Regions from separate parts of the Paenibacillus sp. NPDC058071 genome, predicted to be linked through region 1. Evidence: riboswitches for the same ligand, from Rfam matches in the RefSeq annotation. Region 1 holds a riboswitch; each other region holds the start of a gene.
What was found. A riboswitch is a leader RNA that binds a small molecule or an ion and turns the genes downstream of it on or off. The one in region 1 is predicted to bind cyclic di-AMP.

Region 1 (3,279 bases):
CGTACGCCTCAGACGCAACGCACAGCGTCATGCGATCCTCATCTAGCATCGCATGACGCGAACGAAATATCGGTGTCCACACCTCTGCATGCCAAACACTTATAGTGCCCTTAACGGCCCGCAGCTCGCATTGACCCGTATTCGCCTGCTTTTCGACTACGTCGAAGAAGGCTTGTTCGGACCAAGTACGTATACGGTGTAGCCTTTCTTTCTGCCGAACTTATTGGCAATGTTGGAGTTGTCGAAGTATACGTCGATCTTATTGCCTTTAATGGCACTGCCCGTATCTTCCGCTCTGCGGAAGCCGATGCCTTCGATATACACCCACCAACCGATCGGAATGATCTTCGGATCGACGGCAATCGTTCTGCCTTCGCGCACCTTCGTGCCCGATGCGGTAATCCCGTAATCCGGGTGATCCTCATCTTTGCCGGTCGATTCCACGTCCGCCGTATACGCGGTGAGCGTTACGTTCTTAATGACCTTCTTCGCTTTAAACGTTACGCCGCCTTTTGTTTGCGTCGTTACGCTTGGGCTGTTGTTCGAGAGCGTGTGAACCTTCGGCTCCTCTTTCTTCGTGCCGATCGCGACAACCTGATTGACCGCTTTCGCTTCCACCACTTTGCCGACGACCTTCGAAGAAACGAGAACGCCATTCTCATACTGCCGCTCCACTCGTTCAACGACAACGCCTTCTTTGCCGGTTTGCACCAGCTTTTCCTTGCCTTCTTCGAGACTCGGGTCTTTCTTCTTCACGATCGCAAACGGCATAGCCCGCTCGCTCTCCGATACCTGCTTGTCGACGCGAGTGACTGTTACCGCCATCGAATCAGCCACTGCCGTATTCAGCGAAGGCGTGACCCGATCTTGCTTGCGAAGTTGAATATCTAATTCACCAATCGCCGCCTGTACCGTCTTTTTCGTCGTGTACACCGTTGATACCTTGCCGTCGGCCTTTACAACGATCGGAACCGCCTGATTAATCTCGATACGGTCTCCGTCCTTAATCGTCGAGCCAAGAGGGATCGACACCTCATCGTACTCGCCAATCGTAATGGCTTGTTCATCCAGTAAATGTTGCAGGACCCATTCCTTTGTTTTCACAACGGTTTCTTGTCCATTCACAACTACCGATACGCTTTTCTCAGCTGTACCGTACAACAACATCAAAAACATGAAAGTCATAGCGATTGAGATAATGGCACTTAGTAAAATCAAACGCAAGTTTTCACGCTTCCATCGCAATGCGAAAGAGATGCTGGATGATCGCTTCCCATGGGTTTCCTTAGCTTGGATAATGCCCACTTCATCGGTCCTCCTTACATAGCCCCGCCGCCCTTGAGTGACGCATGACATCTTTTGACGCGACTATTTGAGTATATTGGCGTGCCTTACACACGCTCCAGTATCACTCGCGCTATCCCTCGATTCGTCCTAAGCCGACCGTCACCCGAAATTCAGGTAAACAAAAAGAAGCCGTCGACAGAGGATCTGGATCGTGGCTTCCCGGAAAGTCAAATAGACATCAGGAAATGATACATGCACGAGATTGATCGCTCTCTATATTCGCTTACGAGGTTAGCTGTCGGGTTCGGGCAAGAGAGTTGCCCTATCGACGGAACGAATGCTCATGGCAATCGCCGCCAAATTCACCCCATCAAGCTATACGACTAACGGATTCTGTAATCGGCTCCGCTGCGTTTCGCATTGATCAAAGCGTCCGGGATGCTCGGGCCATATTGAGGCCGCAAACCGGATGCTTGGTTCCCCCGTTTTCCATTCGGAAATTAAGCGTGAACTGGAAATCCAATACAATAAATTAAAGCTCTGAAATGAATCATACCTTCACGAGCGGCAAGTTGTAAAGAACCGATAAAAGACGATTTAAGCTAAATTTCTGGATTATGAGGGAAAAGAGAACCGATTTCAGCGATAAAAAACAGTTTTTTCGCTTGAAAGGTCATCCATACTCTCTTTTTTGGCTGCTTTTAAACAATTCCAAAACATTTTTTACCGTTTTCCATTGTAATTATTGCTATTTCCTCCTTACTTTTTCCTGTTATTTCAGCTGCAGCGTCGGCTACATAGGATACATAAGCGGACTCATTCCTCTTCCCTCTAAATGGATGCGGTGACAAATAAGGGGAGTCTGTTTCGATTAATAAACGGTCAATTGGAACCCTTTCCAAAACCTCTTTAGGCACCCTTGCATTTTTGAACGTGACCGGCCCTCCGAACGAAATATAGAAGCCCATATCGAGACATTTTTTCGCCGTTTCCCAGCTGCCGGAGAAGCAATGCATAACCCCTCCGACTTCGGAAGCTTGCTCTTCTTGTAAAATTTTAACAACATCCTCGTGAGCATCGCGATTGTGAATGATGATCGGCTTGTTAACTTTCCTCGCCAACCGGATTTGCTCGCGGAATACGTGATGTTGAACCTCTTTCGGCGACGTATCCCAGTGATAATCCAGTCCGATTTCACCGATTGCCACTACCTTCTCATGCGAGCAGAGCCGTTCGATCCAGTCCAGATCCTCGGGCTTCATCTCTATGCTGTCAACCGGATGCCAACCAACTGCCGCATAGATAAAATCATACTGTTCTGCAAGCGCTATCGTTGTCGGAATTGTCTCCCGATTAAAGCCGATATTCACCATTAATTCGACGCCGGCAGCACGCGCTCTTTCGATGGTTTCCGTGCGATCATCGTCGAATTTCGTGGAGTCCAAATGGGTGTGTGTGTCGAATAAACCAATCATGTTTGTACGTTCTCCTTCTATTATATGTGTGCATGCTTACGTCTAAGGAAAAACCTTTCGAGCCCTATAGTTTGAACAATTCGCGAACCTCCGGGCTTAGCCTGTCGGCAGCCGCAAGCAGGGGCTCTTCTGGATAGTACAAATGGTACTCGCCCTGATGCAATCCCGTTATAGAACGAACAATGTCGGATTTAGCGGAGATCTCGATGAGCCTCTCCTCATCTTCCAGCAGCAAAATCGGCGTTTTTTCTTCCTTACCGCCTTTTTTCGAGTCTGGCCGGTAGACATCGTAGGGCTGATCAAACGGAAAATCAATCTCCATATGATAGTCCGGATTAAGGCCGATTTGAACGAATTGGCGATGCGCTTCTTCTATTAAAGTGTCTGCAGGATCACTGACCGTAATGTACTTGTATAATCTGCGATTTAGAAACCGTCGACACAGCTCGGAGAGCAGCTCGTCGGATTCGTCCTCCCATTGAATAAACGCAGCCTGTGCGTAAGCTTCGTCCAGCTT
Region 2 (3,279 bases), on a different contig from region 1:
GTGCGTGCGGCCCGACGGCCATCCCGATGAGAATATAGAACGGGATGACCGAAAAGCGCAGCTTTGCGGAAAGGAGCCCGACTAAGGCAAGCAGGATAACGGCAAGACCAATTTCCAGCACCAAGTGATCCATAATTATACGCTCCCGTTAGAAAGGAGATGTTTTAGCTTCTTTAGATGCTGGCGTTCGCCAGCCACAATGAGAGTCGTATCCGCTTTGAAAATATAGTCGGGGCCAGGGTTAATATGTTTTTTCTCTTTTTCTACTACGGCGATAATGGTTGTGCCCGTTTTTTGACGGATATTTGCTTGGCCAATTGTTTTGCCGATGCATCTGGAACCATGCTCCACCTTATACCATTCGATCGTCAAGTCATCCAGCGCCACTTCGATCGTCTCCAGCGCTTTCGGCTTATAGGTTATACCGCCGATAATAGCCGCAATATGACGGGCTTCGTCGTCGTCCAGAGACACCATGGATATGCTGTCGTCCGGATCCTCATAGTCGAAGTGGTACAGCTCGCGTCTTCCGTCGTCGTGGATGATGATGACAAATTTGTCGCCGCCTCTTGTCTGCAACTGATATTTACGTCCAATGCCCGGTAAATCCGTTTCTCTAATATCCATGCCAGCACTCCTATTCTGCACGCTTATAGTATTTATATAAAGGATTCCGGCATAGATGCCATAAATATGGCCTAACTATAGCTGGAAAATGTCATCATCTATCGAACATTCATTGACGGTTGCTTTCAAACCGATATAAAATCTAAGGAATAAATAGAGATGTAATAGGAGGAGAGAAACAGATGAGTTCTACGGTTAAACAAATTTCTCCTTTGGTGGAGGCGCTCGGTTTGAAGCCTCATCCCGAAGGCGGATGGTATAAGGAAATATGGAAGGCTTCGTTCGAAATTCCGCAGCAAGTGCTAGGGGCTCCTTATAACGGTCCGAGATTTGCCGCTTCGTCCATTTACTACTTACTGCATCCGGAAGAAATCTCCGATTGGCATACCGTTCATTCGGACGAGCTATGGCTGTGGCACTCGGGCAGCCCGATTGCGCTGACGCTGGGCGGTACCGGAGATAAACCGGAGAAGCGCGAAGAAATTATTCTCGGCGGAGACATTCTGAACGGTCAGCAGCCGCAAGCGCTGGTGCCCGGTGCGGAATGGCAAATGACGCGTCCGCTGGGCGACGAGCCGGTGCTGGTATCCTGCGTCGTTGCTCCGGGCTTTCACTATGACGATTTCAGACTGATCGGCAAATAAGAGGACGGCGGAGCCGGTCCGAGACGCAGCGCATCTTTGGAAAACGATGTTCAAGCGGCCCGGTCCGGCTTCGTTTTTTATGTCCATAAATAGGGCGGCGAGATCGGCCGATTTGTCTGAATTGACTGTAAAGTTTGACAAATGGCCCTTTTTCGATTTAGACTGTTAGTACGCTTAATTTTCGGCTATGCGCCGGAAAGCGGGGGAACCAAACGCAAGTGGGGCGAATAAATTCCGCATATCGTGTATGCAGAGTTTTAGGGTGACCATCTACCCGAGTCCGTCAGCTAACCTCGTCAGCAGTGGATGGGTCAAATTCAAGTTTATTTTTATTTTGTGACCCCTACAGATAGATTCGTATGGGTTTTTTTGCGTTTCTTGGACCCCCCACTGGTGGAGCGTGCACCACAAATTCTGTTTGAAGGAGGAGTTTGTATGCCGCAGCCAAAGTACATCATCGATCTTGACCGCATTGCATCCATACCGAGCGAGGAGCGTCAGAAGCTGAAGCCGATTACGGATAAGTTCGCGTTTCGCGTTAACGACTACTATTTAAGCCTGATTGATTGGGACGATCCCAACGATCCGATCCGCAGACTCGTCATCCCGAATGAGGGCGAACTGCTCGAATACGGCAAATGGGACGCTTCCGACGAGGAAGCCAATTATGTCGTACCGGGGTGCCAGCATAAATACGGGACGACCGCACTGCTCATCGTCTCCGAAGTATGCGGCGCTTACTGCCGATATTGCTTCCGTAAGCGGCTGTTCCGCAACGACGTGAAGGAAGCCGTTTCGAATGTAGAGCCAGGACTCGCTTACATCGCCGAGCACCCCGAAATCAATAACGTATTGCTGACCGGGGGAGACAGTCTTATCCTCGGTACTCCCAAACTAAGAAGCATTATCGAGCAGCTTAGAGCGATCGATCATGTGAAGATTATCCGATTAGGCTCCAAAATCCCCGTATTCAACCCGATGCGCATTTATGAGGACGAAGCCTTGCTTGATTTGATCCGCACTTATTCCACCGTAGAGAAACGCATTTATGTCATGGCGCACATTAATCACCCTAGAGAAATTACGGCCGAAGCGTGCAAAGCGTTCAACGCGCTGCATGAGGCCGGCGCGATCGTCGTCAACCAAACGCCGATTATTAAAGGCATTAACGACGATCCCAAGGTGCTGGCGGAGCTGCTCGACCGGCTGTCATGGGCTGGCGTAACGCCGTATTACTTCTTTATCAACCGCCCGGTAGCGGGCAACTCGGATTTCGTCGTACCGCTCAAGCGGGCTTACGAGATAGTAGAAGAAGCCAAGGCGCTTACTTCAGGTCTCGGCAAGCGGGTCAGGCTGTCCATGAGCCACGCTTCGGGGAAAATCGAAATCCTTGCTATTGAAGATGGCAAAGCGTATTTAAAGTACCATCAGTCGAAGTATGGCCATTACGGCCGCTTTATGATGCTGGATTGCCCGGAAGATGCCGCCTGGTTTGACGATTTACCAGGCAGCGAACAGTATTGGAAACCGGTGCATGAAGCTACATTGGTGTAACAGCATTTAACGTAAGCGAATAATGGGAATGGGACTGTCAGGGCGATAAGCGGCAACGTGAATCGCAGCGGACGGTCCCTTTTTTGCCGTATTCCATAGACAGAAGGGATGCCCGACAGTATGATTGGCAGTATACGGCGTGGAACGGAGCGCCGATTCCAGAAGGAAAGTCGAAGGGATCCTACATCATGCGCGAGTCCTTATGGACCAAAAATTTTATTTTGCTTACCTGCTCCAACCTGTTCTTGTTTCTAGCTATCGAGATGCTTCTGCCTACCTTGCCTGTTTTTGCGGCCGAACAAGGAAGCAGCGAATCGCAAATCGGCTTGCTGCTCGGATGTTTCACGTTTGCCGCCGTACTGGCAAGACCGCTTACCGGCATTGGCGTCCGCCGATTCGGGAAGAAGGGTCTGCTGTTAATCGGCGTTGCCATCTGCTTCGTTGGAATGGCGGG
Region 3 (3,279 bases), on a different contig from region 1:
TTGACAAGGTTGAACTGCAGCCGGGCGAAAGCAAAACCGTTTCTTTTGAGCTGGATAAGAGAAGCTTTGCTTACTATGATGTAGAATTAAAAGATTGGGTTGTTGAGACGGGAAGCTTTGAGCTTCTAATCGGTAAGTCATCGCAGGATATTGTGCTGACGGAGCAAATTGAAGTAGAGTCTACTACAGTGCGAACCTACGTTTATCACCGCAATTCGACCATTACTGATCTTATGCAGACGGAGAAGGGCCGCGAGTGGGTGAAAAAGATTTATGCGGTGCTGCCATTTGCAGCAGCATTGGAGGGGCCGCATGCCGCATTGCTGCAAGCGTTTATGAAATATATGCCGATTCGCGGCATGCTCTCCTTCAGCGGGGGCAAATTTACGGAAAAGCATTTAGAAGAGCTTGTTGATGATATGAACAAAAAATAAATAGGTTAAGCCGATTTTTAGGCGTATCCCGCAACGAATTATAAAGGCACGCACGGCTATTATCGAATTAAAGCCCTAAGCTGCAAGCTGGCTCCGTTATCATATCGGAACTAGCTTGCAGCTTAGGTTTTTTTAATTGTCTACAGGGCAAGGTTTTTCAAAACCGCAGAGGTATATTATGATATTCTTTTAATTACTTACATTATATTATTGCTGCCATATGATCACACATACCGAAAGGAAAATTATAATTGGATAATCAACAAATGAGGATTCAATCCTTGAAATACGGCAATCATCTTCATTATGAATGGGATACTACACTTCTTGAAAAGACTGATGAACACATCTTCGTTCTCGGTCATCGAGGAAGAAAACTGAAGCATTACACCAAAGGGAAAGTATTTACCATGGAGAATTGGACAATTGAGTTCTTTCCTTTCGACGCTTGGTTTACTGTAAGTGCGGATATTATCGATGGCAAAGTGACACAATATTACTGCAATATTTGCCAACCAGCAAAGCTCAATGAAAATACAGTAACTTTTGTCGATTTGGATATCGACTTGATCTATACAAACGGCAGGTGGAATGTCGTTGATGAAGACGAATTTGCGGCTAACGCAGTGAAGTTTTCGTATCCGCCAGACTTAGTCAGGAGAGTTATTCAGGAGCAGAAGAGTCTCGAGGAGCGGATCGAACAGGGACGATTCCCTTTTGACGGTACCATAGAGCGATTGATCAAAATGCTGCCGGACGGAGAATGACACTACGAAAGTGCCGATTTCGCGAGAAAACACGAGAAAATAACAGCTTTCGAGCGAGGCACATTCATGTAAGCGGTTTATTGCAGATGTTCCAATCCGAATCGATTCAAAAACGGTTTGCGCCGCATTTTACTTTGATTGGCGATGAGCGTAAGATTAGTCCGTACTCATCAAACCGAATACGTTCAACGTTCTAATCGCTAAATTTCCGCAAGGAAAACGGGGGACCCAATCGATAATGCCGATATTTGATCCGTCAGATGAATTCGGCATCATCCGGGGTGAATCCTGCTGCGCCAACGCAGCGGGTAGGGCGACTCATACCGCCCGAATCCGACAGCTAACCTCGTCAGCGTTGAATGAGAGAGGGTTGTGAACATGTGCTGAAAACACAGGCTCCTACCTGTGTTTTTTCGTGCGCAAATTTCACCGTACAGATGGAGGATATGAAGTGGATGGCTGACTAGAAACGCTTCACAGACGCAGCATAAAATCACAGATGGCGGTGAATGAACATTGATAACTTCAATTAAACGAATTTTAATCGGCAGGCCGTTGAAATCGACGGAGCTAGGCGAGCAAAAGCTGAATAAGACGAAGGCGCTCGCCATTTTGTCCTCCGATGCGCTCTCCTCCGTCGCTTACGGACCAGAGCAAGTTTTGATCGTGCTGCTGACGGTAGGGGCCGCAGCTTTTTGGTACTCCATCCCGATAGCAGTAGGTGTTCTGGCGCTGCTGACTGCGCTAATTTTTTCCTACCGGCAAATTATTTTTGCTTATCCGCATGGCGGCGGCGCTTATGTCGTCTCGAAAGAAAATCTCGGCAAGCATGCCGGTCTTGTGGCAGGGGCATCCTTATTGGTCGATTATATATTGACGGTAGCGGTTAGCGTCTCGGCCGGCACAGATGCGATAACTTCGGCCTTTCCAAGCTTGCATCCATACAACGTGCCGATAGCGGTCGTTTTCGTCCTATTTATAACGACGCTTAACTTGCGAGGCGTGACGGAATCGGCTTCGATTCTCGCTTACCCCGTCTACCTGTTCGTACTTGCGATACTGGCACTGATCGCAACAGGCGTCTACAAAGTAGCAACCGGCCAAGTTTCACCTGATTTGCATGCGTCGATCGGTACGCCGGTGGCGGGAATTGGACTGTTCCTGCTGCTCAAGGCGTTCGCCTCCGGCAGCTCGGCACTGACCGGTGTAGAAGCGATCTCGAACGCCATTCCGAACTTCAAAAGCCCGGCGCCAAACAATGCCTCGAAAACGCTGCTCGCGATGGGCGCTTTGCTTGCGATTTTGTTTTCAGGCATCGTCTTTCTCGCATATTATTACGGAATCAGTCCGCGTCCAGAAGTGACGGTTGTATCCGATATCGCCGAAGACGTATTTGGACGCAACGGCGTTTATTATTTTATCCAAGGGACAACAGCGCTTATTTTGATTCTCGCGGCGAACACAGGCTACTCTGCGTTTCCGCTGCTGGCAGTCAATTTGGCGAAGGATAAATATATTCCGAGAATGTTTACGGTCAGGGGAGACCGGCTGGGCTATTCGAACGGCATCCTGATGCTTGGCTTGCTGTCCATCGTTCTTATTGTAGGATTCGGCGGAAAAACAGAGCACTTAATTCCACTCTATGCAGTTGGTGTATTCATTCCGTTTACGCTGTCGCAGACGGGGATGATGGTGAAGTGGTTCCGCGAGAAGCCGAAGGGCTGGAAGTCCAAATTCATCATCAATACAATCGGCGCATGCATCAGTTTTATCGTGTGCATTGTCTTTTTCTTAACCAAGTTCGGCCAAGTATGGCCGGTTCTTATCTTCTTGCCGGTTATCATCTGGCTGTTCGTCCGGATTCACGCGCATTACGAAGCGGTGGCGGATCAACTGCGGACAACGACCTGCGAGCCTTCTATGCCGATTGAAGGCAATGTCATCATTGTCCCAGTGGCAGGCATTACTCATGTTGTCGAAAATTCGCTGAACTATGCCAAGTCGCTTCATGCGGATCAAATCATTGCCGTCCATATTCCGTTTGAACGCGATGAGGAAGCCGCTTTCGAACAAAAATG

Region 2: another riboswitch for cyclic di-AMP. It lies ahead of ACFVTB_RS19400 (KamA family radical SAM protein); the one in region 1 lies ahead of ACFVTB_RS25850 (resuscitation-promoting factor).
Region 3: another riboswitch for cyclic di-AMP. It lies ahead of ACFVTB_RS13770 (APC family permease); the one in region 1 lies ahead of ACFVTB_RS25850 (resuscitation-promoting factor).

The regions. Positions count from the first base shown of each region.
Region 1 is NZ_JBHVSK010000024.1:10,442-13,720, reverse strand. Features, by position in the region: gene ACFVTB_RS25850 (resuscitation-promoting factor) at 157-1,305, opposite strand; cyclic di-AMP (ydaO/yuaA leader) riboswitch at 1,552-1,804, opposite strand; gene ACFVTB_RS25845 (TatD family hydrolase) at 1,989-2,762, opposite strand; gene ACFVTB_RS25840 (HD domain-containing protein) at 2,827-3,279, opposite strand, start outside.
Region 2 is NZ_JBHVSK010000012.1:70,359-73,637, reverse strand. Features, by position in the region: gene ACFVTB_RS19415 (cation:proton antiporter) at 1-133, opposite strand, end outside; gene ACFVTB_RS19410 (cation:proton antiporter regulatory subunit) at 136-627, opposite strand; gene ACFVTB_RS19405 (cupin domain-containing protein) at 810-1,271, shown strand; cyclic di-AMP (ydaO/yuaA leader) riboswitch at 1,433-1,588, shown strand; gene ACFVTB_RS19400 (KamA family radical SAM protein) at 1,707-2,825, shown strand; gene ACFVTB_RS19395 (MFS transporter) at 3,014-3,279, shown strand, end outside.
Region 3 is NZ_JBHVSK010000007.1:109,875-113,153, forward strand. Features, by position in the region: gene ACFVTB_RS13760 (beta-glucosidase) at 1-434, shown strand, start outside; gene ACFVTB_RS13765 (DUF402 domain-containing protein) at 686-1,201, shown strand; cyclic di-AMP (ydaO/yuaA leader) riboswitch at 1,390-1,572, shown strand; gene ACFVTB_RS13770 (APC family permease) at 1,718-3,279, shown strand, end outside.